2 linked regions of the Flammeovirga yaeyamensis genome follow. The protein of the gene in region 1 interacts with the protein of each later gene in a pairwise test. Links are inferred from orthologs where the notes say so. Each region holds a gene or a part of one and is shown on either strand. Other genes may lie near its edges. The genes, in order: recA and dprA.

Region 1 (17,091 bases):
AGTTACCACCACCAAAATGGGCAGCACCATACACATCCAAATCATTTACTCTCCATAAAACGGAGGAAGGAGAGTTACCTCTAATAACCACTCCATTATCTTGAGGAGAAGAAAACGTCACCCCAGCAAAGTTATAGGCTACACGAGAAGGATCGCTCAATCCACCTGCAAAACGACTTGATTGTTCTACTGAAAAAGAACGACTACTCACCGTGGCCATCACATTATTGGCATCTTTATCGTTTGAAGAAGTAATCGTTACCCCTTCTAAAGTAGTCACCTCTTCGTTTAATTGAAACTCCAATTGTTGAGCATCAATTCCTGAAGCCAAAACTTCTGTCTTTCTCACTTTTTGATAACCAACAGAATGTATGATTAAAGTATAACGTCCTACTTTTAAACCTTTGATGATAAAATGACCATCAATATCAGTAGTTGCACCAATAATAGGATCTGAATTCTCGATTTGAATCGTTGCACCAATAATTGGTTGGTGAGTCACTTTATCAGTGATTTTACCTTTAATAAGTGATGTTTGAGCGTATATCAGATGAGTTGATATCAATAACAGGAATGTGATAAGAAGTTTATTTTTCATTATTCAGAGATCATTTGATTGTTGTTCGAATTAATGACCCTTCGCTAATCCTTTACCCCTATTCATTTTATAAAAAAAGTGAAAACCGTCGTAGACAGTCTTCACTTTACCATTGAAACGTTAAGTGTGAGGAGATATATATTTTTATTGAATCATAATTCTTTTGGTGAAGCCATTCACCTTAAGAAAATAGACACCACTCTCTAAATGAGATAGATTCAATTGTAATTGGTTATCGCTAATAATGGTCTTTCTATCAATTTGTAGTTCCTGACCTGCAGAAGAGTAAAGTGATAACGTTTCTGATGAACCTAAAAAGTTGGTTGCAATGTTAATCACACCTGTACTTGGGTTAGGATACACATTGATTAGATTTTCCACATCAAAGCTAACTTTTGCAGGTTGGTAATATTTAAACTGACCATCAAAATCAACTTGTTTTAATCTATAATAAACAGTGTTGTGAGTAATATTTTGATCTGTGTATGAATAATTAATTGTAGTATTTGAGTTACCATTACCTTCAATAACAGCTAATTCAAACCAATTTGTTTTATCAGAAGATTTTTCGATCACAAAGTGAGAGTTGTTAATCTCTGTGGCAGTAGACCATTCAATAGCAACTTGATTATCGACCAAATTTGCTTTGAAGTAAGCCAAATCTATGGGTAAATCATCTCCCTCTACTAATTCGATAAAACCAAAATCGCTACTTTCTCCTCCAGAGAAAATATCTTGACAGAATACTTCAAAAGAGTTAAAAGTGATTATAAATAAGAAGTAAAATTTTTTCATAGGTTCGTAATTATTGGGTAATAAACTGATAGGTTTTGATGGTTATTCTGTCGGAGCTGTTCTTCCTCCTCTACCGCCCAACTGACGGTATTCTTGATAATAGTTTCTCGCTGCTAATTTTCTATTTGATGTTTCCAAAAGGTTTTTACTTCTATTGTAAGAACCACCTCTTACTCCACTACCTAAAGCAGTATCATTGCAAGGCCAATTTTCAACATCTGCAAGACCAACATCAGGACATAAATGTCCATCTCCATGTTCTCCAGTAAAAACTCTACCTTTTTCATGACCCACAGTCACTACTTTTTCAGAAACATTTCCACTCATTTCCATAATTCCATAATAAGTAGCACCTGCTTGTACTCTTGTTAATGAAGCTCCTGTAGAATATCCTGAGAACTTCCCTGTACGATAGGGTTTGTAAGTACCATTAGAGTTTTTCTTGTAATTAGCATTACCTGTATTCATTGAAAAATTACTTGAAATAGATTCCGATTTAGTGTCTTCATTAACTGTAGTGTAATCGTTTTCATTTAGTAATGTATTACCCCAAACGTACTCATTTGGAACAGGGGTTTGAGTTCCACGACAAGCTTTTTCAAATTCCAATTCTGTGATAGGTCTTAATGCAGCCCAATCTAAGTAGGCAGCCAATCCTTGCCATGATAAATATTGAATTGGAACATAAGGTTGATCGGAGTACACTACACTGTCAGTATTTACAATCAAATTTCTACCTTTTTCTTGTTTACGAATAAGGTTAGTTGCATCATCAAAATCTATGGTACTTAGAAATGCAGTGAACTGTGCTTGAGTGATTTCATATTTCATGCAATAGAATGCATTGTAACCTTTCGGAAAACTTTCTGATAATACTCCTGTTTGATCTCCTTGATGGTTTATGCTGGCAGTATCGTAATATAAATTATTTGATTGATTACCGATAGTAATTGAGTTTTCACTGTCAACATAGTACGTGTCTGTATCAGTAGAACCATTGTATTTATAAAAATGACCTTTTTCGTTACCTCCAGACCCCAAATGATAAGCCCCTTGAGGAACGTATACCATTTCTATGGCAAATGCTCTGATTTTGATTTTATCATCATCGTTAACGGCGTTTGCACCATAATTCCACACAAATGATAAATCGTAATTTACGCTTTGCTGTTGTATTGGTGTATCGCTGTATACAAATGCACCATGTGCATTACCATTATTGTCATCATTACTTACATCAATGTTTGCGTTTAAGGCATAATGTCCTGCGTCTAATTGATCGTAATTTAACTTCACGTGAGACCATTGTCCGTTACCTACTTTGTATTTAAAAAATACCCAAGCGGCATCCCAATTACCTGGAGCCTCGGTTAATTTCCAAGAATTATCCCAAGTAATGTTTACTTTAATTTCTACAGTTTTGTTCTCTGTGTCTTTATTCTGGAAGGATAAAGAGTTTACTGAAATATTATTCGCATGTGTAATTACAGTAAGGATACAAATTAGTAGAGTAGTCAAATAGTAGTGTTTATTCATGATGCTAAATAGATGTTAATAAGCTGTACTACTATCCAAACATGGTTAAAAAAGAATTAGTTCTAACTTATGTAAGTATTATATGATTTTAGTGATATTTTGAGGTCATTAAAGAATTAATGAAGAAAAATCTTAGATATATTATATAGATAACTAAGAATTAGATGGTAAAGTGATGTAAACTAATTTTTTATCGTTTTTATAGATATTCTTTACATGCTTTTTTAAACCCTACAAAACTCTTTTTATACAAAAAGGAAAATCTCACAAAGATTTTCCTTTAGACGAACCATGAAGTTTGTTCTTTCTACTGTAACTAAATCAACGAATAACTATAGGTAGTGAACCAATATTTCTTAATTTCAAGTAGTACATTCCTTTTACATGTTCTTGAAAAACTACTTGTACTAATTTGTCTGTTTTTTTATAAATACTGTAATGTATTTCTTTTCCCATACCATCGAAGATTTTTAAGTATTGAATATCTTCTTCATGTAGAGTCACATAAAAGGACCCGTTATTTGGATTGGGATAAATGACCACATCTGTCTGATCGAAATCACTTACTTTTAGTGGACCGAAATATTCGAACTGTCCATCAAAATCTACTTGCTTTAGTCTGTAGTAAGCAGTTCCTAAATAGGGTTGTTCATCTATAAACTCATATTCGATTTCATGATTTGAATTTCCATAACCTTTTAACTTTCCTATTTCTTTCCATTGTTTTCCATCAATAGACCTTTCTATAGAGAAGTAATCGTTATTTAATTCTGTGTATGTGCTCCAATAAAGCGTTACATCAGCGTTATTTTTTGTGACTTTAAAATCACCCATTGTAACGGGTAAATCGGGGTCTTCTATTATTTCTGCATAGGTAAATAAGCTACTTTCTCCACCAGAGAAGATGTCTTGTGCATTCATTACCATTGAGGAAAGTATAAAGCAGAGCGTATATATATATTTCATATAACGAGAATTAAAATCTTGAATATTAATTGGTAGGAGCTGTTCTTACACCACGTCCTCCAATTTGTTTCTTTTCACTATTGTAAGTTTGGGAAGCTGAAATTCGGTTAGAAATACGCATTCTACCATTACCTTTGCTGTAAGTTCCCCCTTTCACTCCGGTGCCTATGGAAGTAGAATTACTTGGCCAATTTGTAACATTAGCCAATCCATCCTCACTTAGTTGACCGTCTCCATGCATACCGGTATAAGATCTTCCTTCAGGACGTCCGATGCTGACAATTCTTTCTTCCATATTGCCACTCATCTCCATAATACCATAGAATGTACTTCCCGATTGTACTCTTGTCATAGTACTGCCAAGGTTGAATGAAGACATTTTTCCTATTCTGTAAGGTTGAGTATTATTGGTCTTATTATACATTGCATTTCCCAAAGTTGTAGAGTAATTCGTTGCCACTACTTCCGTATTCGTTCCTTCATTTGAATAGGTATACACAGAGGTTGCTACATCGTTATTTCCCCAAGCATATTCAAAGGCGACAGGCGTTGCTGTTCCTCTACAAGCTTTTTCGAATTCTAATTCTGTCATTGGTCGTAAAGCTGACCAATCTAAAAAAGCAGCTAATCCTTTCCATGATAAAAATTGAAGAGGTGCATAGGGTTCTGCTGCCGTGTAAATACTATCATCTGCAGAGGTAATATTATTCCTTTGGCTTGTTTTCTTCTTTAATAACTCATCTGCATATTCTTTATTTATAGTACTTAAAAATCCAGCGAAAAGACCTTGTGAGATTTCGTACTTCATGCAATAAAAAGCTTCGTAACCCTTAGGAAAATCATTAGGAATTGGTCCTAACTGATCACCTTGTTTGTAAGATGCTGTTGAGTCTTTTATATCATACCAAAGATTACCAGGTAACTCACCAATTGTAATTTCTGTTTCACTATTTACTGTATAAGTATCAGTCACAGTTGAACCATTGTATTCGTATAAATGTCCATTTTCTGTTCCTGATGAACCCAATTCAAAGGCGGCTTCTGGTACATAAACCATTTCAATAGCAAAGAATCGGATACTTAAATCGTCGTCGTTTCCTAAACCATTCTGACCATAATTCCATTTGAGCGATAATTCATAGGACACACTTTGTTGAGCAATTGGATCTTTACTGTGAATATATACCCCATGTGCATTACCAAAACCATCATCATTACTAAGGTCAATTGTTGCTAAATCATTTATTTCTGAATGACCATGATCCATACTAATATCATAATTGAATAATACATGTTGCCACATACCATTAGTATCTCTAAATTTTGCAAACAACCAAACAGCATCATGATTGGATGGACCAGTGGTTACTTTCCAAGAATTATCCCATTCGAGAGTAAGATTCACTTGAATACTTTGATCATTCAAATCTTTATCTCCATAGTTTAAAGTGGTTATTCGTACATTATTCCCAAGTATAGTTGATACCGGAATACAGAGAAATATAGCAAGTACAAAAAGTTTTAAGTAGTCATTCAAAATTAAGTTCATATTATGTAGGTTGATAACGAGTTCTACTTTCTAAACATTAATTTTTTTCACATCGTTCTTACTCGTGTAATAATTGCTCTTGTTTTTAGGTTTTATGTTGTTTTAGAAGAGTGAATGATTCCTCACAAATAGTATCGTTATTTTTTTAAATTGTATTATATCAAGAATTCAACCTTGTAAAGTAGTGAAAATGAGTTCAATTGTTAATGTAAAAATATGTAGTTAATGTATTTATATAACATTGAATAAATGTAAATCAATTGATTTTCGGTGAGGTCTTATATCAAATGAACTTTTTAAAAGGCAAAAAAAAAGAGCCATTTCTATGACTCTTTCTTTGGATACTTTGTGATGATTTTTGATCAATCAACCTTTACCTTTATCATTAGCTGTTTGCTGACGAAGGTGGTTTAGCACATCAATTTTAGTAATTAAACCAACAAATTGATCTTCATTCATTAGAATAGCTACCATACCATCTCTGAAGATCTCCATCAAACGGTCGATACTATCCGATGCTTGAATAACCACAAGATTACTTGTCATACATTCTGCAGCAAATCGATCGAAAGCCGATTCGTCTTCATAAACCGTAAATAAAATATCTGATTCGTCGATGATTCCGAGTATTTCATCACCATCCATAATAGGAAGTTGAGAAATATCGTACATCTTCATTTTTTTGTACGCATCTAATAAGGTGTCTTCGATGCTTGCTGTTACCACCTCTCCTTTATCATAATGATTAGAGATCAAGTCGCGCAAATCTCCATATACCTCTTTTTCGATAAACCCTTTTTCTTTCATCCAGTGATCGTTAAATAATTTTGAAAAGTATTTGTTACCGCTGTCGCACACAAAGGTAACCACTCTTTTCGGTTCTGTTTGTTCTTGACAATATTTTAATGCTGCAGCGATCAATGTTCCTGACGACGATCCAGCCAATAAGCCTTCTTTCATCAATAATTCTCGTGCAGTTGAGAAACTTTCTTTATCTGTGATAGTGTAAGCTGTTTTTGTTTGAGAGAAGTCGGCAATTTCTGGAATAAAGTCTTCGCCAATACCTTCCACATACCAAGAACCTGCTTCACCAAATTCGCCCTTATCGATGTAGTCTTTTAGAATAGAACCTTCTGGATCAGCTAAAACTAAATCGGTTTGTGGACTTACCTTTTTAAAGTACGCAGCCATCCCTGAAATTGTTCCAGAAGAACCTACACCTGCTACGACTGCATCTACATTCTGATCCATTTGTGCATAGATCTCTGGAGCAGTAGTTAATTCGTGTGCCAAAGAATTGTGCGGATTCGAAAATTGATCTATATAATAGTATCCTTTTTCTTCTGCCAACGCTTTTGCCATATCTTGGTAATATTCCGGATGTCCTTTACCTACATCAGAACGAGTTAATAATACTTGTACACCCATTGCCTTTAGGTGAGCAATTTTCTCTTTACTCATTTTATCGGGCATCACAAGAATTAGTTTATATCCTTTTAGAACCGAAATTAACGCAAGACCAAGTCCTGTATTTCCAGCCGTTGCTTCTATTAAGGTATCTCCCGATTTAATTTTACCTTCTTTTTCTGCATTTTCAATCATGCTTAAGGCAATACGGTCTTTAATAGATCCCCCAGGGTTTTGGTTCTCTAGTTTTAAATAGAGTTCACAGTTCCCCGTATCCATGTTTTCTACTTTAACAAGAGGGGTATTTCCAATAAGTGATATAAGATCTTGTGGTTTATTCATGTATGTATTAGTGTGAGTTATATCTACAAATGTAATTAAATAAAGTGATGTGCAAGAAGAATGTATAAGAAATGAACCGATCTTTTCTCTGATTCTTAGATTGATGTCTCTATTTTTTATCAAATAGTCTTTTGAAAAGCAGGAGTTAAACAAATTTGTCTACATAATGTTCAATTTATGCATTTAAAAGTACTATTAAAGCTTCTATTTTGATCAAATGATAAATTATTTATCAATTATATGTTATTTATTTTAACTAAGTTGGTTTTTTTCAAAAACATGTTTTACATTTGATAAAACATTAATCGTTAAATGTTTATATTTTGATTATTTGATAAATATGTTTAAAAAATAATCGAAAAAAATATCAAAAAAATTCTTTGAACGTATCTACATTACGTTCTACTCCCCTAAGTTTGTATTATCAACAATTCGGAAGTAGAAAAGTTGATGATCAAAAAGAAATAACATACACACAAAAATATTTAGTTATCATGGCTGCGGATAAAGGGCAAAACACAGAAAAATTAAAAGCATTAGAAACAACTATTGCTAAATTGGAAAAACAATTCGGTAAAGGAGCTGTTATGAAGATGACAGACGACAGCGTCGAAAATGTTCCTGCAATTTCAACAGGTTCTTTAGGACTTGATTTAGCTTTAGGTGTTGGAGGTATTCCAAGAGGTCGTATCATCGAGATCTACGGTCCGGAATCTTCTGGTAAAACTACTTTAACGCTTCACATTATTGCAGAAGCACAAAAACAAGGTGGTATGGCTGCATTTATTGATGCAGAACACGCTTTTGATAAAGTGTATGCTGAAAAATTGGGTATCGACATGGAAAGATTGTTGGTGGCTCAGCCAGACCATGGTGAACAAGCTTTAGAAATCGCTGAACAATTGGTTCGTTCAGGTGCTATCGACGTATTAGTAGTCGATTCAGTGGCTGCCTTAGTACCAAAAGCAGAATTGGAAGGCGATATGGGTGATAGTAAAATGGGTCTTCACGCTCGTTTAATGTCACAAGCACTTCGTAAAATTACGGGTGCTATTTCTAAGACAAACTGTTCAGCTATCTTCATTAACCAATTACGTGAAAAGATTGGTGTAATGTTCGGTAACCCTGAAACAACGACAGGTGGTAACGCATTAAAATACTATGCTTCTGTACGTTTGGATATCCGTCGTATCGGTGCGATCAAAGAATCTGCTGATAACGTAACTGGTAACCGTACAAGAGTGAAAGTACAAAAGAACAAAGTGGCACCTCCTTTCAAACAAACTGAATTCGATATCCTTTATGGCGAAGGTATTTCTCGTGCAGGTGAGGTATTGGATATGGCAGTTGAATTTGAGATTGTCAACAAAGCAGGTTCTTGGTTCTCTTACAGCGGATCTAAATTAGGTCAAGGTAGAGAAACAGTGAAAGAATTGATCAAGTCGAATCCAGAATTAATGGAGGAGTTGGAAGCGAAAATCAAAGAAAAAGTATTTGGTATCGCTCCAGAGGAGGAAGAAGTTGCTCCTGCTGAATAATTAAGAAACAAATAGTTAATGCTGAGTGGGGATACTCGCATTAAAATATTATAGTAGTAAAATGAAATCCCTCGCTTTTCTAAAGTGAGGGATTTTTTTATTAAGCACTTTTTGGAAGTGATAATTCATTGATAAATATCAAAGACTATTTAGAAAGAAGATCGTCTTTTAAAGAAGAATTGGGTGCGTTTCCTCCAATGAAAACATTCAATAATGCGTTCTGAAATTCTTTATGGTGGATATCAAGTAATAAATTATTGTCTCGGAAAATCTTAGTATCGTCTTCTCCATGAAATTCGAAACGATAATGGTCTCCAATGGTATTTTTATCTTCAAAAATCTTTGCAAAATCGCTTATATAAGAATGATAATTATCGGTTGCATAATTATTTGATGTGGCAAAGGCATTTTCAAAAAAGTGAGAAGTTTCTACAAATGTATTTGGTAGGACAACATCAGCTTCTTTGATATTTTGGAGGATTGTTGAAAATTTCCCACTCTTTAATAATTCCTTATTTTTTTCGTGTAGATCTTTAATCTCATCAATAGTACGTTGAGATTGAAACTGATTGGAAGTGATCACCAAATCGATGATTCTTAATTCTTCAGAATAAATAATCTTAAGGGGATCATTACTGGGTTTTTCTAAATATAAACCACATGAAAATAGTTTATGTATCGATTTGATATAGGTTCCTCCTCCGTTTAGTTGTAGTGTTTTACCATAGGACTCAATTTTTTTCTTAAAATCTACATTATATAATAATGTAACATCGTGTTGGTCTTGTGCATTTACTGAGTGTGAAAAAAATGTAGATACAAAAAACACGACGAAATAAATATACTTCATGTTTGTGGTGTAAATGTGGATAACTCATTTCAATAAAGAAGAAATAGAATTTTCATTGAGAGAGAAATCTAATTCTATTCAACTCTTTAAAAACACAAAGAATTTAAAATCGATAAGAAAAATTGATGATGGTTATCATGTTTTTTGTATTATGATTTATATAATTGAGAATAAATGTAAATAGTACATTATATCGAATTAAATAAAGAATGATGTACGGATGTTTATATTAATCTACAATTTCATCAAATGATTTGGTGTAGGGCTCTCCAAAGAACTTAAGGTGATAATTCGAAAATTTAGTAAACTCTTGATGTGCCTGCACCTTTTTATCCATTAATAATAAGGTTTGAATTTTTAAATTTAAAGCCTCTTCATCCAATTTGTCATACTCAAAAATGCAATCGATAATTTGATTCTTAAATGATAAGTCATTTACCCTTTTTGCAGAGTAAATGAGCGTTTCTAAAATTTCAGATTTAATTTTAGATAAAGTTTCATCGATATATTCAAATGCCATTGGTTGTAAACCACTACCCTTTTCCACGATTTGATAGAAGTTGATATAGTCTTTAATAGCTACATTTTGATAATATAATTTCTCTTTCACTTCTAGGAAATGGTAAAACTCGTTGTAAAAAAGATCATCAAATGAAAAGGCCCAGGCGTTATTTTCAAATACCAATTGTATGCCTTCACATTGTTCTAAAATAACACGTAAACGACGTATGGTCACAGAACGATTGTTTTTAGATTTTGCTTTTGTAGAATCAGGCCATAAAAGTTCTGTAAGTTCTTTTGTTGTAATATGTCGATGATGAGTAAAAGGATAGAATAATATAATAAGGAATACCTGTTTTAGTTTCTCAGTGACCTGATGGGAGATATTTCGGTTTTCATTATCGTAGAGTTTAAATTTACCAAAGATATAGAGCGCATTCTTATCTTGTTTTTTCTCCTTTTCCATAGGGTAAAAAGGAATGAAGTCTTCCTGCTTTTCTTCTACTTTTTGGGTATCAAAAATCTTCTTATCTTTTGATGTTTTCCCCTTTTTAGGACGATAAAAATAGCTTACAGAGTAAACAAGAATGAGAATACCGATGATTAAGATAAAATAGCCAAAGTTAAAACTATCACTTCCAGCCTGACTTAAATGATCTAATTTTACTCTTTGAATTGAATTAATAGGTGGACCTTTAAGTTCATAAATCATCAAAATAGATGTATTCTGCAAATAAGATCCATTCAAATAACATAAATAGAAAGAGTGATTATAAGGGTTCCTAAATAATTTAATTTCAGATTGGGTATCTCTATATTTTAGATTGATAGTATCAGAAACGGGATTCAATTCTCCATTTTCCATATTAATTGCCATCAGTTGAATGGTCGTATTATGGTTATTATTTAGAAAAACCGCACTGTAAAAATATTTTCCATCTTTATCCAAGTAAATATCTCCGACATTACTCATATTTTTAATCGGAGGTTTCATCTCCCAAAGTTTCGTAATCGAATCTTTTTCAGTATCGATTTTATAGAGATCATAAAAAAACTGTGAGCCATAAGTTTGGTCACCATTTTCATTACCTATGCCCCCATAAAGTAAATACTCATTATTATTGAGTTTATACTGTGACATTCGATTTCTTGGAGCAATGCTATCACCTTTTAAAGGACATAGTTCTCTCTTTCCATAGGTACGATTATATTTTCGGTAATCAGTTTTAAACTTAAACATTCCAAAACCATTGATCTCCTTGATCTCATTTGTAGAGTCATTATAAAAAATGTTCGGGTGAAGATATTCAACCATATCTTTATTATTAATGACTCTTTGTGCTACCGTATCCCCATAATATAGAGAGGAAATAGATTTACCGCGAATATCAAAAACCAAGTATTTCTTTTCTTTGGGCAGATTGATCCCTTCGAAAATTCCCGTTTTAATCGCTTTAATTGGTGCTTCGGTGGTAACTACTCTCTGTGATCTTATATTGATCCTATTGAGAAATTTTTGGTCGATAGAAATGATTTCTTTTTTAAGACTATCATACACCAATGCTGGATGAAAAGCGGTTTCTACTTCTGCTATTTTTTTCCAATGATAATGATCTTTTAGAAGCCAATTTGGACGTTCTACACTTCCATCTTTATTATGATGTACCTCATTGGCACTACTTCCTTTATACTCATTTAAAGGCCAGTGATAGTCTTTCTTACGAGAAGAAATTTGAACGTTATTTAGTGTAAAAGTAGGTATTTGAATAATTTCATTTTCATTATCCTCGGATGATCCAAAAATGAGTTTCAAATTTGATAGATAAGGAAATTCAGTAAGAGAAGATTCGAACTTTTGATTACCAATTGTAACTACAATAGTTTTCTTTGATTGATTGATGTTGATTTCAAAATCACTTAAATCAACATATTGACCATACTGACTTAACGGTATCTGTATAAGGTGTCTTTTTTGATCAAAAGTAATGATCAAACTATTCTCACTTCTATTTTTTCCAGGATAATAAATGAGATCAATTTTATGTTTTTCATCCCCAATAATCCTGAGAATATTACCGATGAAATAAGACTTTTTTAACGACAAATTAAACTTTAGTTTAATCTCTTTTCCTACTCTTATTTGCTCTTTTTTAGGCAATAAAAGTGAGGTCGTCTGCTTGTCTAAAATTGCAGAGCTTTCAAAAGAAAGTCCACCTTGTCCAAAACACACATTGATTGAAATGAAAAATAAAGTTAGGCTTTTAATAATTTGAGACATACTGGCTTTAGCTTGTTAGTATTCGATTTAACTAGAATTAGGTCGATAGTGAGATATTGAAATAGTTGTTAGAATTATAGATATGCGATTTCTAAAACTATTTTAATTAATGCAAAAGATAAGGGGGTATTTTTTATATATGTACATTGTTAAGGAGATTAATACCCTTGTTTTTGCATATTTTAATAAATTTATCCCATTTGTAACCTCCCTTGTACCGCTAAAAGTAAATCTACCGCCTGTACTATTGTAACATCCTTTCGGGGACATGGTAACGATTTAATAACTTTCGATTTGTACTCTTAATTATTCATTATGATAAGACTTCAACTGTTTGCAATCCTACTTTTTATAGGTACGATTTCTACAGCATTGGCCCAGGATTCTTATGTCCGGGGTACAGTGTTAGATGCAAAAAGTAAAGCCACATTGCCTGGTGTAAATATCTCTATAAAAGGGACGACACAGGGAGTGATTTCAGATATAGACGGGAAGTTTGTATTGGAGGCTGAAATTGGACAAGAATTGCTTTTCACCTTTATAGGGTATCAGCAAAAGGAATATATAGTAACCTCTTCTAATGAAATAGAAGTTTTATTAGAGGAAGACATAGAAGAACTTAAAGAAGTGGTAGTAACTGCATTAGGAATATCGAAAGAGAAGCAAGCTTTAGGCTATGCTGTATCGGAGATTGGTAGTGACGATTTAACACAAGTCAATACTGGATCGCTGATGAACAGCCTAGGTGGACGAGTTACAGGGGTACAAATCTCTGGAAATCGACCAGGTCAGGCTTCCTCTATAAGTATTCGTGGTAACGCCTCTTTAAAGGGTAGTAATTATCCGTTAGTTGTAATAGACGGTGTCCCTATGGACGAAAAAAACAAAGGTGGTGTAGGCCGTTGGGGTGGCACAGATAAAGGTGATGTTTTATCGATGATTAACCCCGACGACATTGAATCGACCAATGTTTTAAAAGGGGCTGCAGCCACTGCTTTATATGGTAGTCGTGCTTCGAATGGCGTCCTTTTGATTACAACTAAAAAGAGTAATAAAAAAGATGGAATTGGTGTTGATATCAGTTCATCGATGGTGTGGAGTACACCTAATAATATGCTGACCGATAGACAGACAGTCTACGGGCAGGGAGCACAAGGTCGAGTACCATCATCTAGTGCAGAAGTAATGGATACCGGACTTTCGAGTTGGGGAGCTAAAATGGGAAATCAGAAGTATATTGGTTTCGATGGGAATGAGTATCCTTATACGAACCAATGGGATCCGATGTCCATATTTAGTACGGGCTATGTGTACAATAATAGTGTAGCCGTATCCGCAGGAAACGATCTCTTACAAGGAAGAGTATCTTATTCGAACCAACAAGTTCAAGATATTTTACCTTCAACAAATATTCAGAGAAATACGGTTTCAGCAAGGGTAAATAGTGATCCTTCAAAACGTCTTTCGATAGATACTAAACTGACTTATATTAATCAGGAAGCCAATCGTTCTGCTGGAGGAGAAACCACTTTTAATCCAGCAAATGCTTATCATAGGATGCCTGCCACACAATCTGCAGAAATCTTTAAAAAGAATAGACATCAACCAATTTTTATGAATGATGTGTATACTTTAAACCCTTACTGGGTGATGGACAATTTGTACATCAAAGATTTTAAAGATAAAGTATTACTATCGGCAAATGTGAGTTTGGAGTTACTTAAAGGTGTAAAATTAAACTACAGAAATGGTATTGATTTTACTTCTGGAAGAGACGAAACGATCACACCAATTGGTACTCCATTTTTGAGTGATGGTGAAAGTAAAGTCAGTAGTCTACAAAGAATGGAGATGAACCACGATCTTTATTTGAACATCAATAAAGATATCGGAAGGTTCAATATTTCTGGTCTATTGGGTGCGAATATGATGCGTACTGAACAGAATAATGTAGGTATTGAAATGCGTCAATTTTATTCTGATTGGTATCATGTAAGTAATGCAGCCATGGTAACAGGTACTCAGAATCATTCTGAAAAAGAAATGAATTCGGTGTACGGGTCAATGGACTTTGGTTACGATAAATGGATTTACCTAACAGTAACAGGTAGAAACGATTGGACATCGACTTTATCAGAAGGAAACAATTCTTATTTCTATCCTTCTTTGAGTTCGAGTTTGATTGTATCAGAGAAAATTAATTTGCCAACATGGTTCTCCTTAGCGAAGATAAGGGGGTCATGGGCACAGGTAGGATCTGATACAGATCCATACAAATTGTATCAAACCTATAGAACGGCAGGAAATGGTTTTATTAATAAGAATGGAAATAAAGTTCTTCCTGCTGGTTTTTCTGGAGCGATGAATAATGCCAACTTATCTCCAGAGATGACCACCTCTATAGAGTTTGGTGCAGACTTAGGATTTTTTCATGATCGTGTGAATATGAATGTCACTTATTATGATCAAATCACCGAAGATCAAATTATCGCTATGGATGTTTCGGATGCTTCAGGTTTTACTAGTGTTTTGGTAAATGCAGGTAGCATGAGTAACACAGGTGTTGAGGTATCATTAAATCTAGTTCCTATAGTCAATAGAAACTTCACTTGGGAATTGGGCGTCAACTATACTTATAATAGGAATAAGGTAAATAGTTTGATTGGAGACATGGAACGAATGACCATAAGTGATTATGGTAATGTTAGGGTCGATGCTATTGTTGGCGAAGAGTACGGAGTAATCATGGGTAGGGATTATCAAAGAAATGATATTGGTGATATTTCCTACGATGATAATGGATTGCCACAGTACACTTCAGAAATGGTAGCGATAGGGAACATGAACCCTGAAGCTATAATCGGTTATTCGTCCAACTTTAGTTTTAAGGGAGTACATTTTAATGTGCTAATCGATCAACAAATTGGAGGAGAGTTCTATTCAGGTACAAATTCAGATATGTATGCTTCGGGAACGCACATCAACACCTTAGAAGGAAGAGATGTTTATTACACTCAAGGTGTGGGTGCGAACCCGGAGTTGTACTACAACAGAATTTCGGAAATAAATTCAGAGTTTATAAGAGATGCATCTTATATAAGAGTGAAAGAGGTGAGTTTAGGTTACGGTCTTCCCTCCTCTTTCTTAAAGAAGATTCATCTTTCATCAGCAAGAATATCTGCAGTAATGAGTAATCCATTTTTTATATGGAAAGCTGCAGAGAATGTAGATCCAACAAGCATTTTAAATGCTTCTAGTACAGGAGGTGCATTGGAGTTTGCATCAATGCCATCGGTAAAAAGTTATGGTTTCAATTTAAATGTTTCATTCTAAAATCAACTGATTATGAGATTATTAAGACGAATAACATTATTACCCCTTTTAGTCGGCGTTTATTCTTGTGTGAATCCTGAAATAAATGTTGATCCAAATAAATCAACCAATATGACCCATGAGAATGTAATGGCTTATGCTATTCTTCATGGTGTGGGAGATGATTATGATATCTGGAGAGGTAATTTGATTTACGGTGAACAGTTTATTCAACATTTGTCATCAACATCAAAAAGTTGGGCAGGGAATTATTACACCTACAACGAGGAGTATATGTCTGCTTTTTGGGAAAGAATATATAGAGAGTGTACAAACAATCTCGAAATTATTTCGTCAGAGTTAAAAGGGGATGGTGTAGATAAGAATGCGAATAAGCTAGCTGTCATCCAAGTTCTTCAAGTATGGAATTACCATCGGTTAGCCGATTTTTATGGACCTATCCCCTATTCTGAGGCTGGAAAAGCAGAGACAGAACAAAATTTCACACCTAGATACGATGATGTGAAAGACATCTATTTAGGGAATGAAGCGAAAGGAATTGTTGGGTTATTAACACAGCTTGAACAAGCACAAAAAGTGTTGAGTAATCCAGGAACTGATGAGACATTTATAGAAGGCGACTTATTTTTTAATGGTGAATTAAGCAGATGGAATTTATTCTGTAACTCTCTAATGTTACGATTAGCATTAAGAGTTTCAGATAAAGCTCCTGATGTCGCCCGAAAGTATATTCAGAAAGCTTTTGATGGAGGTGTGATTTTGGAAAATAGCGATAATGTGTTTCTGAATCATACTACTGATAATAGCCGATATATGAATCCAGTGGCTAGAGTCTTCTTTAATTACGGAGGTGTGAGCGGACATTTATTTAGGTATTCTGATACGTTTATCAACACCTTAAAAAATTATACAGATGAGGTAGATCCAAGGTTAGCTTTTCTTGCGGGAGTATATAATCCGGATGAAAAATACTTTGAGGATACTCAAAACTATTACGGTTTACCAAATGGTCTTGAAACCAATGAAATGACAGACCTATCGGAAGAACTTGATTTTGATGATAAGTTTGAGGAAGGTATTGGGGTTTATGGTTTCGCTCAACCTCATAGAAAAAACTTGGTGCATTATACTGCCCCAACCATTGTTTTTCATGCGGCTGAAACTAAGTTTTTATTGGCTGAAGCTGTACTGAAAGGGTTATTATCAAATGGTAAGGATGCAAATACTTACTATAGAGAAGGAATTAAAAAAGGTATGGAGCTAATGGAAGATTATAATCCAGAAGCTGCTATATCCAACTCAATGATCGACAACTATTTATCTCATGTACCTGATTTAGGTACCAATTCATCGATGGGGTTAGAAGGATCCCTAGATGAAATTCAAACTCAGAAATGG
Region 2 (17,219 bases), 2.8 Mb from region 1 along the record:
TTCATTTCCTTTTATTGCTACTTGATAGGGAAGTTTACCATACAGACTTTGATCATCAATCGTACCTTCTGATGTGATAATTAATTTTGTATCAGAGAGTTGATCTTCAAAACCTGAACAATCCATCACAAATTCACTTCCTTTTAATATTGTGGCATTTAAGAAAGCCATAAAACCTCCTGCAGTTCCGCCGGCAGCACCACTTCCAATAGCATCATGAACTTCAATACTTGTAGCTATTTGTGTAAGGTCGGCAGCGTGGCTTAAATTATCATCGAGTATTTTAATGGTTTCTGCATTCGCACCTTTTTGAGGACCGAAAACATGAGCAGCTCCATTTTTTCCTAACAATCCGTTTTCAACATCCACAGCAATGTAAAAAGAAATACCCTCTATTTTATTTAGTAATTCTTGAATATCAAATGTTCTGATTGAAGATAAATTACCTCCGTTGGGTTGAATAGGTGTTCCGTCATCATTAATACATAGTAGACCTAATTCTGCCAGTGCTCCCAAACCAAAATCAGTTGATGCACTACCACCTAGACCAATAATTATTTCCTTACATCCATCATTAATCGCCTGCATCATCACTATTCCTAAACCTCTACTGCTAGCTTCTAAAGCGTTTCTTTTGCCTTCATTGATATCGGCTAACCCACAAACAGATGCCATTCCTATTACTGCAGTCGCATTGTTTACTTTGTAATAACCAGAAGTATGTGGTTGGTTTAATGCATTCACTGTGGCCACTTCGTTCCATGTCCCATTTTTATATAAGGCAATAACATGATCAAAATCGTCTCCACCATCGGCAAGTGGTAGATTGATCACTTCATCGTTTGGTCTATTATTTAACCATGCCTCTTGTATAATATTGGCAGCCTCAATAGACGAAATACAACCTTTAAAAGCATTAGGGGCAATTACTATTTTCATGTTATTTTAAACTATAAATATTTCCAGGCTTTAAACGAATAATACCTCTTAATTCAAGTTGTAGTAAGAAGCCTGACAATTTAGGAATTGGCGTTTGAAGTTGAATAGCTAATTCTTCTATGTGATATTCGTTTTCTTTCAATAAATCTACAATAGATAATTCATCTTTCGATAAATCTGAGGTATCAAATAGCGTTTTTTGAGTATTATTTTTTTCTTGAATATCCCAGTTCATCATTTTGATGATATCATCAGCAGAAGTGTATATTCTAGCTTTCTGATATTTAATAAGGTTATTACATCCTTCAGCTAATTCATCATTCACCTGTCCTGGAACAGCAAAAACTTCTTTATGGTAGCTGTTGGCAATATCTGCAGTAATAAGCGCACCACCTTTCTTTTTTCCTTGAATAACAATGATGACATCAGATAATCCTGCAATAATTCGATTTCTAGCAGGGAATTTAGGCCCATCAGGTTCAGCGTCCATTAAATTCTCAGTAATAAGACCGCTATTGTCGTCCTTAATCATTTCTATTGCAGTGTTTTTATGCATAGAAGGGTAGACTTTATTCAAACCATTGGCCATTACACCAATTGTTCCCACATTATTGCTTAATGATGATTTATGGGCTTGTATATCAATCCCATAAGCCAAACCACTAATAACAGCTATATCTTTAAATTTTGACAAATCTTCAATCAATTTATTGGTAACTGATTTACCGTAATAATTTGCCGATCGAGAACCTACAATTCCAATTGTTTTCTTGGCATAAAGCCCTTTTGCTTTTCCTTTCACATAAATAAGGTAAGGAGAGTCTTTCTGGTATTTTAAACGTTTAGGAAATTCATCATCGGTATATGATAAAACCCGAACATTGGCACTTTCAATTTTTTGGACCTCAAGATCAATTTTCTTTAAATATTTTTTTGATATCCCAATTGAGTGAATCGTATGTTCTCCAATACCACTTACTTTTTTTAGTTGAGTAGGCGAAGATTTAAATACATCTTCAGCAGATCCTAAATGACTTATTAATAATTTACTTGTTGCACCCCCAATTCCTTGGATGTTGTTAAGCCATAGTTCATAAAATTTGGATTCAGTGATGGTCATTTTCAGGTATTATTTGATTCGTTAAGAAATTATTTGTTAAATATAGTGTCATTTGTTTTAAATAAAAACAATAATTGAAATATTATTTAGCAATGATAATGAAAGGTAAAAAGTCCGTTATAGTATCAATTTAGATAATTTTATAAATGATGATTAGAGTATTTGTATTGAAGCATAACTTCATTACTAATGAAAAGGTAGGTATTAAAAAACGAAACGGGCAATGCTTTTGAATATAAAATATCAGATATATCTGGTAAATTAATTGTACAAAAAGCAATGCCCGAAAATGATGTTATCCTGATTTCTGTTTTTAATATTTATATATAGAATTAGGAATAACTTATATGTTGAAAAGCTAGTGAAACTATGATTTTCTTATTTCTTCAATTTCCACTGTCAATTGAATAAAATCATCTACACTTAAGGCTTCAGCGCGTAGAGAAAATATATCCTTTTTAAGGAAGTCAGCAGGAAGACCAAATGGCTTCATTGCATTTCTTAATGTTTTTCTACGTGTTGAAAAAGCTTGTTTAACTACCTTGAAGAATAATTTTTCATCGCAAGGCAGGGTTTTTCTATCGTTTCTTTTTAATGAAATTACTGCAGAATCAACTTTTGGAGGAGGATTAAATACCGTTGGAGGTACAGTGAATAGGTAATCGACATCATAAAATGCTTGAACAAGGATAGTAAGAATACCTGCAGTTCTTCCACCTGTTTTACAACAGATTCTTTCTGCTACTTCCTTTTGAATCATACCCACACATTCAGTAATCTGATCCTTATGTTCTAGTACTTTAAAGTATATTTGAGTAGAAATATTGTAAGGGAAGTTACCAATTAATCCAACAGGGTGAGGAGCAATTTTATCAAAATCTAATTTAAGAAAATCACCACCAATAATTTGATCTTCTGGTAAACCGACAACATCTCTTAAATAGTCTACAGATTCGGTATCTATTTCTACTACTGTAGTTTTTATATCATCTTTATTAAGCAAACGAGTAGTTAAAACTCCAGTACCTGGACCGATCTCATAGATTTCTTTATATCCACCATATTGAGTCATTGCATTCACAATATCGTCTGCGATTTGCATGTCTTCCAGGAAATGTTGTCCTAAATGTTTCTTAGGTTTTACGTTGGCCATAAATGATAATTTTATTATGCTTAAAATAGGGATACAAAAAACACCCTTTTATTTTATTATTACAAATTCAATAACAAACAGATACAGAAATTAACCACATCGAAGTAGGGTAAAGATCTAAATTTAGATGATGATGTGCTTGTCTTTCTTTTTGCTCACCATAAATTTCAAAGAGGTTACCTTATCGTCATATTCCAAATTGATGATGTACATGCCATCCGTTAGATAAGGTAATGTTAAAGGATATTTGTTCCAACCTTTATTCAATTTTATATATTTTCTCTCCAAAACGTTATTACCAATTAAGTTCATGATTTTGATATCAAGTAACTTTTTATCGTTGGATAAGATCTCTACATTTATTTTTTGATCACTTACAATTGATGGAGAAACACTGGCCTGAATTGGAATCAAATTGTTGAAAACAACATTGTTATATTCAGTGTCATGTTTGCCTTGAATATCAATGTAGGATATCGCCCAACCCCAATTGTTTTTTGATTTTGTGGAGGAAAGCTCAAATCTAAAATATACAGTGTCTTGGGGACTAAAGTGCTCTAAAAGATTAATAGAATGGGGGACTTCTAAGTTTTGAGATCCCATTGGATCTTTTTTATTGATCGTAAATGTCCAATCTGTATTGAATGAAGCATTATAATTCCCACTAATATTTTTCCAATGAATAAGGTCTTTTGAGGCCTGTATTGATACATGGTCATTCGTGTCAATTAATGCTATATCCTTATAGTAAAGTGTACTATTATAACGATCTAATACGATTGGAGATTTTAAATACGAATACTTTGTTTCATTTACTTTGTATGGGTGTTCAGTATGTAAAGAATATGAAAACCCTGGTGCTGAAAACTCATTGAATAAATTCCCAGTTAGTTTATTTTCAACGGAATCAGACTTATGATCAAAGTGAAAATGAGAAACAGAATGACCAAATTCAAAAGGTGAAATATTAGAAGATTTAGAAGTATAAGGAAGTGAGTTTTTATATCCAATGGCCGATAAATCATTGATAATATCCTCAGTTTTGAACTTCACATAGTTACCAGTGATTTCTATTTTACCGTTATCAATGAGTTTCCCTTTATGATAGAATTGCAGAGAATCATATTGACTTACGTTTTCCATTTCAACGATTAACTCTTTTTGTTTGTCATAATAACTACTAAGAATTTTTGGTTGTAAGGATACATCTAAATGAAGACTCCATATTCCTTTTCCTTGGCTGCCTATAAAAATGCTGTTATCTCTATAATGGATATTAAATACAGAAGTGGCAGGGAAATTACTTTTTAATCTATGCCAGCTTTTTCCTCCATCTAAAGTTTGGAATATGCCAATTTCGGTGCCAGCCCAAAGAATTTGATTGTTGTATGGAAATACAAAAAGGTCATACACTTGTACATTCGGTAGCGGGTGTCGAGACGTATTTGCGTACCCAGAAATATCTTTCCATGTCTTTCCATAATCATCTGTCTTAATAATTTTTGGAGCGTTATTAAAAGCAAAAGTGATATAGGCAACATTATGCAGAATTGGGTCGGATACAATCTTTGAGATTTGTCCAAGACTTTTACCATTGTATTTAAAATCGCTTGTTGCCGTAAAAGTTAAACCACCATCTTTTGATACATGAATTCTGTTGTCTTCCGTTATCTCACTACCTGTCCATATAATTTTAGGATTGACAGTAGAGACATTTATATCCATGTAGTCTGTTCTCTTCCATAACTTATTTATTGGACTTAACATCCATGAGTCTCCAAAGTTTTCTGAAAACCAAACACCACTTTCACCAATTGTATACAATAAGTTGGGTTGATTTGGAGCATCGACAATTTTACTGAAAAAAGGAGCCGCTTCATCAATATCTAATAAATCATTTCCTACTTTTTTAAACGAAAAACCTCCATCTAATGAGCGAAAGAAATGATTATTATATATACTTCCTATAAGTATATCAGGATTAGATTGATGCCATATCACATCAAATCCATCACCAGGCAATCCTCTTCTATACTTACTTGAAATACTTGGGTTTGTAGGAGATACCCAAGATCCATTTTCTTGAGTTCCACAGAAAAATTGATCTTTATAGGGATGCTTATCAATATCGAAAAAATGAGTTGAATGAAGACCATATGAAGCAAAATTCCATGAGTTGTCTTTTTCTCCAGGTTGATGATCTCTTTTACTCATGTAGACACCACCATCAGTAGCTGTAAGTAATTGGAAACTGCTGTCTTTCTTATTGTTGAGAATTAATAATTGATGGTGATCAGGATGTAATCCTTTAATATTTGACATGCCAGACCATTGAAGAAATTGGTTTGGACCATTAAATTCAGAATAAGCATCAGAAATAGGACTTAAAATAGCTTGTCCTGTTTCAAAATTTCTAATTGATAATTTATTAATATTTACTCCACCAATATAGAATGAGTAGGTTTCATAAGGATGAGGAGTGATGAAATTATTATACCAACCTTGACCTCCGAATAATTGATTAATTGGACTCTCAAATTGCAATCGTTTCCAAGAGTTTCCATTGTTCATAGAGACATAGAGTATTGCTTGTTTATTACCTTTTCCAGTTGTAGAGGCTAAAACGATAGAAGTATTTACAGAAGCAAATGCCAAATTGATTCTACCTGACATTTTGAAATTGTTTCCAACTTTACCCCAAGTTCTACCTGAATTAATACTCTTAATAATTCCTTGGTTTTTAACTCCAGCTAAAATCACTTTGAAATTATTAGGTTGATATTCTAAGGCTTGAATGATAGAACTTGATTCATAAACTCCTTCCCAATTTTCACCTTCATCCATTGTTTTCAGAATGAATGATCTTAATGTATTGTCATTTATCCTTTGCGTTGTCCCGATAAGGAGTGTTTTATGATCATAAGGATCGATAATAATAGAGGTTATTGCTTGAAATTTTTCATTCTCCAGCGTATTCTTTACTATTTGCCAAGTATTACCATTATCAGTACTTTTTAGTAAGCCATTGCCAGATTGTATATATCTTTTACCATATGCTTCACCGGTAATTGCATAAAATATCTGTGGTTGAGATGGAGATTGGATAATTTTTGTTATTGGAATATTTGGTAAAGAATCGGTAACACAAGTCCAATGCTTACCTCTGTTTTTTGTTTTCCAAATGTCACCTTCAGCAGTTGTAGCTAACCAAGTATTATCATTAGTATCAGATTTGTCTGATACTATGCTGTAAATTGTTCCAGATACGTTCGTTGGTCCATTTTTAGCCCAAACAATTGAATCAAAATAAGGGTTACTTTCTGATACTTGATGTGCTTTAATTTCTGCGTTTTTATATCCAAGTGGATAATTTGATTCATTATTCCCTTTTTTCGTACTCAAAGTATTTTTCATCTTTAAGAACTTTCCAGGCATATCAGCCCTTATAATCTTATCATTAAGTTTATAAGGATTTGGTTCTGTATCGGAAAAACTATATTCATTTATGAAAGGTGTGTCATCTACAGGGGCATAGAAAGTAGAGTAGATCCAAAAACCCACAACAGAAGATAATATTAGAATATATATAAAATAGTAAAATCTCTTCATCGGCAATTGGTTTACTACCTGTTCTAAAAAAAGAACACAATTAATTTGATTTTGAAGTTTGTTATCTTGTTATTCTTTCAAATAATTCAATAAATCCTTGATTATTTACAAAAATACTTAATTTGAATTGGTATATCTAACGATGGTAATATTCAAGGAAATCATTTAAACAATATTAACCTGTTTATTAAAGTAACTATTTTCAAAATACAGAATCACTTTCTTAATTATTATTTTTATTCAATCTAAGGTTAATACTATTTAACATAGAAAAGATAGCATAAATGATTACTTTTGGTTAATTGAATTTAAATGTAGATGTACAGAATCTACTTTTTACAGAAATATGAGAGATAATAAAAATCAAAAAAATAGACGATCTAATAAACCTCGTATTGGTATTACAATAGGAGATTACAATGGTATTGGACCAGAAGTAATCGTTAAAGTGTTGCAAGACAAGAGGATAACAAATATATGTACTCCAATTGTATATGGCTCAGGCAAGATCTTGACTAAGTACAAAAGGATATTAAACTTAGAAGAGTTTACTTATCATCAATATAACAACAACAGTTACATTCATGATCAGAAGATTAATGTAGTGAACTGTTGGAGTGAAGTTCAAGAATTAGAACCTGGCAAAGTAACTCAAGAAGCAGGACAATGTGCCTTTTTATCTATCGATAAAGCTTCTGAAGATCTTAGATCTGAAGTGATTGATGCGGTAGTAACTTCTCCAATTAACAAAGCAAATATTCAAAGTGAAAATTTTCAGTATGCTGGACATACGGAATATTACAATGAAAATTTTGCTAAGGATAGAGAAACATTGATGACACTTTGTGCTGGCGATTTAAGAGTAGGTGTTGTTACGGGTCATATTCCAATCAAAGCAGTCTCTGATACTATTACTAAAGAATTAGTGACAGCGAAGTTGAATGTAATGATTGATTCTTTGAAAAAAGACTTCGGAATCACAAAACCTAAAGTAGCTGTAATGGGACTTAATCCACATGCAGGCGAAGAAGGGTTATTGGGAGATGAAGAGATTAATGTGATTGGACCTGTTGTGAAGGAGTTCAAAAAAAGAGGAAACTTAGTATTTGGACCTTTCCCAGCTGATGGCTTCTTTGGTACATTATCTTTCAAAAACTATGATGGTATCCTTTGTATGTATCACGATCAAGGGTTAATTCCTTTTAAATTACATGCATTCGAAAGTGGTGTAAATTATACTGCAGGTTTGGATATTGTAAGAACATCACCTGATCATGGTACAGCATATAATATTGCAGGTAAAGGTATTGCAGACGAGACATCTTTCCGTGAGGCGTTAATGCAAGCAGTAGATATTGTTAAAGTGAGGAATAATGTTGTTGAAAACATGATTCGTCCTAATGCAAAACAATTACTTCAAGATCGGAAAGATCATATCAAGAATCAAAAAATGGTTGTTGATAGTGCTGTAGGTGAAGAAGAGTACGACTTAAGTGAATTAGAAGCGGGTGAAAGAAAAGAGGCTCAGGTGACAAAACAACAAAAAATGTTGGAAAATAAAGCCAAGGGCCAAGGTAATCCGAAATTCAATAAAGGAGGAAACCGAAATCCTAATAACAAGAAAGAACATTGGAAAAGTCGTAAAGATAATTTTAATAAGAAACCGGATAACAATAACGCTAATAAAGCAGAAGACAATTCGTAATAAAATGAAGAGTAAGTTTTTTATTGTTTTATTGAGCTGCCTGTGTATGTCTTTCTCATTTGCTCAAGAGGATGATGAGATTTGGCAGAAACTTCTTAAAGTTGATTGGGAATATAAATATTCTGAAGAGTTTGAAATGGACATACCGTTTCCATTATTTACTAATGAAGTGAAAGCTTTAGATAATTCTGAAATAGTTATTAAAGGTTTTGTGCTTCCTGTAGAAACAGAAGACAACTCCATAATGTTATCTGTATACCCTTTCTCTAGTTGTTTTTTCTGTGGTGGTGCAGGACCTGAGTCTGTAGTGGCTATTTTCCTTAAGAATCATAGAGAAATAAAAGAAGAAGAAGTCACCTTTAAAGGTACACTTCATTTAAATGACGAAGAAACAGGATTGATTTACGAGCTGAAAGATGCTGTTGAATTCAATTCAAATTATTAAATAGTAACATGGAAGATATTAAAGAAATATTTATCAAATATTTGGAGGAGAAAAAGTTAAGAAAAACTCCAGAACGTTTTGCTATCATGGAAGAGATCTATAGCAGAGGCGGACATTTTGATGTTGAATCGCTTTATATCAACATGAAAAATAAAAATTACCGTGTGAGTAGAGCGACAGTATATAATACTTTAGATTTACTTTTAGAATGTGATTTAATTACTAAACATCAGTTTGGTAAAAACTTAGCATTGTATGAAAAAGCACACGGTTTTAAACAACACGATCATTTGATCTGTAAGGAATGTAATAAAATCTTTGAGTTCTGTGATCCTAGAATCCAGAAGATCCAACAAATGGTGGAAGAGGTTTATAATTTCGAAATCGAAAAGCATTCTCTTAACTTCTACGGAGTTTGTAAAAACGAAGATTGTGAAGGGAAAAAGAATAAAGAAGAACAAACAGTTTAATTGTTCTGAAACATAAAAAAGAGGGTGAATTAAATTACTTTTTAATTCACCCTCTTTTATTTTATATCCATTATGCCTCAGTTGAATTAGGCTTTTTAAGTACTATAAAGTAAACACCTAACCAAAGAATAGCCATTATCCAAAGGATCATTGGAGAATATTCTACTCTAAAAGCCAAAGGATCGTGTCCTTGTGATTGATAAATTACACCAACAGCAGTTAGTAAAATTAGGGTTAGAATAGTCGCCATTCCTTTAGTCCAACCTTTTATTATTTCAACAAATTTTTCACGAGTTTCTTTTGTTGAATACCAATAATCTTTATTTGGAGCGAAAACCATAATTTTTGGAAAATACAGAATTCCATTTCCAATGGTGATAAAAAAGATGTTGACTAATAATAAACTTCCCATAGAAGCGTAAAAGAAATCGCTTCTTGTCATTAACACCGCCTGACTATTGGCTGTTTGTTGAATGACGGTTACACCATCCTCAGGTAAATAGATATAAGCCAAAAGGTTTAGACCTAGATACACTAGTAATGATAAGCCCCATAAGTATTTGATATATTTCATGGATTAAGAAGTTTGAATGAAGTTAAAAATCCGTGCAAAAATAGGAGAGTAGTAGATATAAAAAAAATATGGAGTTATAAATTAACTAAAAAGTATTTAGCTTTATTTATAACTCCATTATCCTTAGTACTTAATAGAAAAATCTATTTAAATACATGTAATATCAATAGTACATCAAATGATGTGGGAATTGAATTAGTCTGCAATTGCAGTTTCTAAAGCAATCTCCATCATATCTGTAAATGTATTCTGACGGTCTTCAGAACTTAATTCTTCACCTGTTACCAAACTATCTGATACAGTTAGAATAGTCATCGCTCTAGCGTTAAATTGAGCTGCGATAGTATATAAAGCAGTTGTTTCCATTTCAACCGCTAGTACACCGTATTTAGCCCATTTCTTCCACTCATCAGCATCATCACCGTAGAATGCATCAGAAGAAAGGATATTACCGTTGTATGGTTTAATACCTTTCGCATTTGCTACTTCGTTGGCTTTTCTCAACATTTCGAAATCAGCAGCTGGAGAGTAATCCTTACCACCGAAACGGTTTTGGTTAAAAGAAGAGTCAGTTGAAGCTGACATAGCAATAACTAAATCTCTTGGTTTGATATGTGGTTGCATTGAACCACAGCTACCTACACGAATTAATTTACGTACGTTGAACTCAGTAATTAGTTCGTGGGCGTAGATACCAATTGATGGAATACCCATACCAGAACCTTGTACAGAGATTCTATGACCTTTGTATGTTCCAGTAAAACCTAACATACCTCTTACGTTATTGTATTGAACAACGTCTTCAAGGTAGTTGTCAGCAATATATTTAGCTCTTAATGGATCTCCAGGCATTAATACGACTTCTGCCACATCACCTGGCTTTGCACCAATATGTATACTCATCTTATAAAATCATGGATGCGAAGCTTCCTGTAGTAGGGGCTTCATTTAATAATAATTCTTCAATTGTAGTTCCGATGTCGGCAAAAGTGTTTCTAAAACCAATGTTGACGGGTTTTACCTTTTTACCATAGACTAAAATCGGAATATGTTCTCTAGTATGATCAGTACCTTTAAAGATTGGATCATTACCATGATCGGCAGTGATGATTAAAACATCATCCTCTTTCATGGCATCCATAATCTCAGGTAATCTTTGATCAAAATACTCTAAAGCATCTCTATAACCAATTAGATCTCTTCTATGTCCAAATAACATATCAAAATCTACTAGGTTAGTAAAGATAAGACCATTGTTGTCTTTCTTTAAGTATTCGATAGTCTGATCGATACCATCTTCATTGCTTTTTGTATAAACATGATCAGTAAATCCTTTACCAGCGTAGATATCAAATATCTTACCTACACCAATACTATCTTTACCGGCAGCTTTAATACGTGTTAGCATATTTTCTGATGGCTCTAAAGAATAATCGTGTCTATTTGATGTTCTTGTATAGTTACCGTTTTTACCCACAAATGGGCGAGCAATCACACGACCAACATTCAATTGTTCTCTTGCGATTTCACAGTATTTATACAATTCTTCAAAAGAAACAACTTCTTCGTGAGCAGCAATCTGGAAAACAGAGTCTGCAGAAGTATATACAATCAAATCACCAGAGGCAACGTGTTGGTCGCCAAGTTCTTCGATTATAGCTGTTCCTGAAGCTACTTTATTACCAATTGTCTTTCTACCTGTTGCTTTTTCAAAAGCAGAAATAATATCTTCAGGGAAGCCATTAGGGTAAGTAGGGAATGGCTCAGAAAGAATCTGACCAGCAATTTCCCAGTGTCCTGTAGTGGTATCTTTTCCTTTAGAAACTTCTTTGGCCATACCATAGGCAGCAGAAGTCGTACCTAGAGAAGGTAAACCATGTAAAGGAGCAATGTTACCTAAACCCATTCTATGCATGTTAGGAATGTCTAACCCTGCACTATCGGCAATGTGACCTAAAGTATTTGCACCGCGATCTCCATATTCGTCTGCGTCGGCACTAAAGCCAATACCCACACTATCGAGAACGACTAAAACAACTCTTTTACTCATATATATTAGTAGCTACCTTCGTCGGCTGTACCGCCTTGAATAATTTTAATTCCGCTAGATGTACCCAAACGAGTAACACCCATGTCGATATATTTTTGAGCAGTTTCATAATCACGAACACCGCCAGAAGCTTTTAATTGTGCTTTACCAGCAACAGCGTCTTTCATGATTTGAATATCTTCGTAAGCAGCTCCTCCAGTACCGAAACCAGTAGAAGTCTTTACGAAATCTGCATTAGCATTCACAGAAAGTTTTGAGGCTCTTTCTTTTTCCTCGTCAGTTAAGTAACAAGTTTCGATAATCACTTTCAAAACTCTAGAACCGATTGCTTCTTTGATTAAGCGGATTTCATTTTCCACATAATCGTTTTCGCCATCTTTCAATTTACCCACATTGATAACCATGTCGATTTCATCAGCACCATTTTCAACTGCTGTTTTAGCTTCGAATACTTTAGAAGCAGTATCCATCATACCTAATGGGAAACCAACTACGGCACATACGGCAACATCAGAACCGTTAGTATGTTCTTTTGCTAATGGCACATAAGATGTATTGACACAAACTGAGAAAAAGTTATGTTCTTTCGCTTCTTCACAAAGAGTAATAATCTGAGATGCAGTCGCGTTCGCTGCAAGAATAGTGTGATCAACGTATTTAGCTATACTCATATCTAATTTATATGCTTATTATGATTTGTATTTCTATTTGTAACGCACAAAGTTACTATTTGAATAGGTGAAGCTCATTTCTTTTGCAATTATTAATAATAATCATCACAAAAGTTCTTTGTATCCTATAATTATTGAATGTCTAGAATCACTTTCGGCTGTTCCACCTTATCGTTTGATATCTGATAAGCAGAATTCAATAATTCGACTGCCTGTTTGAATTTGTCATTCTCCTTGTTGTAGTGAAGTACGGCTAAAGTATCTCCTTTAGAGACAATATCACCTACTTTCTTTTCTAGAACAATACCAACAGCATAATCGATAACATCTTCTTTTGTTTCTCTACCTGCACCTAAAAGCATACCTGCTGTACCTACAGACTCTGCCTTTAATTGGGAAATGCAACCATCTGCATCCGCTTTTAATTCATATTTGAATTGAGCAGTTAAGAATTTCTCAGGTTGCTCGATATAAGAGGCGTCACCATGACAATCAGCAACGAAGTCTCTAAGGGCAGTAACCGCTTCACCAGAGTGTAATTTAGCAACAGCCTTTTCAATACCTTCTTCAACCGTTTTAACAACTCCTTTTTGAACAAGAGCGATACCTGTGATTGTTGTAATCAATTCTTCAAAGTCTTTAGGACCATTACCTTTTAAAGATTCAACCGCTTCGTAGACTTCAAGTCCATTACCAATAGCATTACCTAAAGGTTGTTCCATACCACTAAGTACGATATGCACTTTACGCTCGAACATTGTTCCGATATCTCTCATGATGTTCGCAAGCTTTTGAGCATTCTCCAATGTTTTCATAAAAGCACCGTCGCCTACTTTAACATCAAGGATAATTCCATCAGAACGAACGGCAAGCTTTTTACTCATAATACTCGAGGCAATCAAAGGATAACTATCTACAGTACCCGTCACGTCTCTCAAGGCATAAAGCTTTTTGTCTAGAGGAACAATATCATCTGTCTGTCCCATGATACCAATGCCTGAATGCTCAATGCTATTGACCATCTCTGCTTCAGACTCTGGGAATTTAAAACCAGGGATAGCTTCGAATTTATCTAAAGTACCTCCTGTATGACCAAGACCTTTACCGGACATTTTTGCCGTACCAATACCAAAAGTGGATAAGAGGGGAGCAAGAGCAATACTAGTTTTATCGCCAACACCTCCAGTACTATGCTTATCGATAAGAAATCTAGTGACCCCCTCAAGGTGAATCAAGTCGCCAGAGTTTCTCATAGTCTCTGTCAAAACTTTTAATTCATTATCAGAAAGTCCATTTAAAAAGACAGCCATTAAAAAGGCCGACATTTGATAATCGGTTACATCACCTTTTAGGTAACCGTCTAAAAATTCTTTTAATTCTTCAGAAGTTAATTCTAAATCCTCTCTTTTTTTAATGATTATATCGACTGCACGCATAAAATTTGTGTATGAGGTTTTTAATTGGTTATTTTATCGATAAACATATTTAGCACAAATGAGCAACTATAAATTCTTATCGATTTTTTATTTATTTTTTTTAGGTCTCTTCATAATCTCTTGTTCAGAAGAAGAACAAGGAACTAGTGGAGGTGAAAAATATTCCAATAAATTTCAGGACCACAAAATTAGAGAAATTTATTCTCTTAGAGATGAACGTAATACAAAAGAATTATTAAAGATTCTAAAGGACACCGTTTATCAAGAAGAAGTCTTAATTGCTCTTGGTTCTGTACAAGACACTTTAGCAATTTCTGATATTAAAGGAGTTCTTTTAGAATCTAATCACCTTAATGTAAAGATAGCAGCTGCATTTGCTTTAGGGCAAATGGGGGACCGTTCTTTATCTCCATTTATTATTGATTTTATAGTAAAACATCAAAAAGAAACAGAATTATTAGAACATATGTTCGAAAGTTTGGGGAAATGTGCAAACGATGGTGCTATTTACCTATTGACACATTTCGTATTAAGCGATGAAAATGTGATGTTTGGTATTGTAAAGGGTTTGCATAGAGCAAAAGATTGGCAGGGTTATCAATCGTATGATGCTTCTGAACAAATCATGCGCATTTTTACAAAATCAAAGAGTGTAGAAACAAAAGAATGGTGTAGTGCTTATTTTGCTAGAATCAATAGTAAGCATATGTTAGAAACGTTTAATTCGAATATTTTTGATAATGCCAGACATCATGAAAACGAGTTAATCAGAGCCAATTTTACAAAAGCGATTCAAAATTTTTCTAAAGGAGCAGGTAGTGCTACTGCATTAAAGAAAATCTTAACTGATGAAAAATCACCAACTGTGCTTCAAAATGCTTTAATGGCAACAGAGAAGGTAAGGTATTCAGGTGTGATTAATAAATCAATTGAATATTTAAGTTATAATGATCCTATTGTTGCAGAAATTGCTGCTCAGTCGATTTATAACAAGTTAGGTTGGTCAGAAGCAAAAGAAGTTTTTGATATTCTTGAGGTGGTTAACTTTAATAATGCAAAAGCGGAAGCTATGAAAGCCATTCTTCGTAAAAGGAATAAGGATAAAAAGATGTATGAATTTGCTTTGAAACATTTTGAAAATGCACCATCATCTTATGAGAAGACGATTTGGTTAGAAGCAATTACAGAATCAAAATATGGTAAAGACTTAGCATTTGATACTTGGAAAACAACTGATGTAAATATTCTAAAAACGAAATCTATTGAATTGGTTTTAAATGATTATTCCTCAAAATTCCGTCCATCGAAAAAAGAAGGTGAAGAATTAAAAAGAATTCTCGAAGAATGTATCGCAACTAAAGACGTATCACAGATTTACAATGCTTGTCAGTTTATTCAAAATAAGAAACATGATCATTTTAAGTCTCATTTTCCATCTATTGCTAAATTAAATGAGGTCAAAGATCTTTTGGAGTTGCCACTTCAAGTCGAAGCTTATATTGAATTAGAAAAGACGATAGCCTTTTTAGAAGGGAAAGAGTTTAAAGCAAAAACTTCATATCCAAATAAAGGTATTCAATGGAAATATATAAAGGATATTGAACAGAATCAGATTGCACGAATCAAAACAGAAAAAGGTGATATAGATATACAATTGAAAGTAGAAGAGGCACCTGCAACTGTTGCTATGTTTGTAAGTTTAATTGATAGTGGTTTTTATAATCACCTTCACTTCCATAGAATGGTGCCTAATTTTGTTACACAAGGTGGAGATCCAAGAGGAGATGGTTTTGGTGGTTTAGATTATAACATTCCGAGTGAGTTTTCAATGCTAAATTATAAGAGAGGTTCATTAGGAATTGCCTCGGCAGGGAAAGACACAGAATCTTGTCAGTTTTTCTTTTCTCTAGTTCCAACACATCACTTAGATGGCCGATATACAATTTTCTCTGAAGTGGTAGATGGTTTTGATGTAATGCAAAAATTAGAATATGGAGATGAGATTATAGATATATCTATTATAAGAGAAGAAATATTGACCTCAATTGAATAAAATGCATCATTTAATTGATGAATTATAAACATAGATTATAATTTATTGGATTTGGATTATTCTAATTCATAATTTCACAAATATACTTTAACTTGAGGGTAACGAATTAATGTTACCCTTTAGAATGAACTGCAACAAAATGAAACTAATTCATCCTTACTTGTATATTATCTTTTCTGCGATTGTTTTTTGTTCTTGTTCTCCAGAACAGTTCAATGATGAAAAGCCATTCTCTGTTAAAATTGCCTCTTTTAGAGAGTACGACGAAATGGAAAATGGTATAGATTATCTCGAAAATAAGGGACTTTCACCTTATGCAATTACACAATCTAATGATGTAGACGGGAAATGGTATCATATTATTATTGGTGCTGAGAAGAGTTTGGAAGATGTCTTAGCATTAAAGATGAAACTAGAGGATAATTTTGGATTGAATGCCTTAGAAGTTCAAAACTATAATAAGCTACACGAGGAATTAATTCCTTTATCAGAAAATGAAGTTGATAATTATCCTGCAAGTTGGACATCTTTAGATCTATTGTTGCAATTACCTCATAACCCGAATTTTCAGATAAGATCTCTGAAATCATTATCCTATTTTGATGATATAAATGTAAGATCGAATAGTATTAGCCGTAATATAGAATTTGATTATCCTAGAGGAATCATTCAAAGAAATTTCAAAAATAATGTAGATGAAATTGTTGAAGGAAAGTATGTTGAACCATTTTCTAAAACAGAATTGACTATTCATCTGGTAAAGTTGAAAGAAAAAAACGATTACAAAGAAGGTCTTTCAAAAGCTTTTTCAGAGAGGATTTTAAAATCGAAAAGATATAAAATTCAAAAATCAGAAGAAATTGTGATTGATAATGATTGGCAGATGAACGGTTATCAAGTAACAATTAATCCCAAGGAGTTACGCTCTTATTTAGTATTGGAGTCAGCATCAGGTCTACTATTGGCATTAATTCAGTCCAATAAAAATGATGTC

Evidence for each region.
Region 2: the proteins of recA (region 1) and dprA interact in binary tests that used the Bacillus subtilis proteins (3 or more experiments, as listed by UniProt). The link is inferred for Flammeovirga yaeyamensis from one-to-one orthologs.

What each region holds. Positions count from the first base shown.
Region 1 is NZ_CP076132.1:60,755-77,845, reverse strand. What follows is about bases 6,875-9,709. They hold recA (recombinase RecA), read left to right. Parts: upstream 6,875-7,687; coding sequence 7,688-8,731; downstream 8,732-9,709. Other genes in these bases: KMW28_RS00255 (chalcone isomerase family protein), read right to left, coding at 8,877-9,581; KMW28_RS00265 (pyridoxal-phosphate dependent enzyme), read right to left, coding at 6,875-7,193. Outside these bases: KMW28_RS00290 (TonB-dependent receptor), read right to left, coding at 1-598; KMW28_RS00285 (T9SS type A sorting domain-containing protein), read right to left, coding at 743-1,393; KMW28_RS00280 (formylglycine-generating enzyme family protein), read right to left, coding at 1,436-2,464; KMW28_RS00275 (T9SS type A sorting domain-containing protein), read right to left, coding at 3,251-3,895; KMW28_RS00270 (SUMF1/EgtB/PvdO family nonheme iron enzyme), read right to left, coding at 3,921-5,444; more of KMW28_RS00265, read right to left, coding at 5,811-6,874; KMW28_RS00250 (hypothetical protein), read right to left, coding at 9,811-12,360; KMW28_RS00245 (SusC/RagA family TonB-linked outer membrane protein), read left to right, coding at 12,676-15,693; KMW28_RS00240 (SusD/RagB family nutrient-binding outer membrane lipoprotein), read left to right, coding at 15,706-17,091. UniProt on the Bacillus subtilis protein: Multifunctional protein involved in homologous recombination, DNA repair and competence.
Region 2 is NZ_CP076132.1:2,806,019-2,823,237, reverse strand. Bases 1-2,963 are described here. They hold dprA (DNA-processing protein DprA), read right to left. Parts: upstream 2,060-2,963; coding sequence 941-2,059; downstream 1-940. Other genes in these bases: rsmA (16S rRNA (adenine(1518)-N(6)/adenine(1519)-N(6))-dimethyltransferase RsmA), read right to left, coding at 2,427-2,963; KMW28_RS11110 (glycerate kinase), read right to left, coding at 1-939. Also shown: more of rsmA, read right to left, coding at 2,964-3,212; KMW28_RS11095 (WD40/YVTN/BNR-like repeat-containing protein), read right to left, coding at 3,336-6,821; 4-hydroxythreonine-4-phosphate dehydrogenase PdxA, read left to right, coding at 7,168-8,526; KMW28_RS11085 (DUF3299 domain-containing protein), read left to right, coding at 8,531-8,971; KMW28_RS11080 (Fur family transcriptional regulator), read left to right, coding at 8,980-9,441; KMW28_RS11075 (hypothetical protein), read right to left, coding at 9,512-10,015; deoD (purine-nucleoside phosphorylase), read right to left, coding at 10,211-10,918; KMW28_RS11065 (phosphopentomutase), read right to left, coding at 10,920-12,065; deoC (deoxyribose-phosphate aldolase), read right to left, coding at 12,071-12,736; KMW28_RS11055 (thymidine phosphorylase), read right to left, coding at 12,868-14,172; KMW28_RS11050 (peptidylprolyl isomerase), read left to right, coding at 14,231-16,225; KMW28_RS11045 (SPOR domain-containing protein), read left to right, coding at 16,365-17,219. UniProt on the Bacillus subtilis protein: Protein that helps load RecA onto ssDNA during transformation. Binds cooperatively to circular ssDNA, is able to bridge different segments of DNA. Favors the loading of RecA onto SsbA- or SsbB-coated ssDNA and formation of RecA-DNA filaments.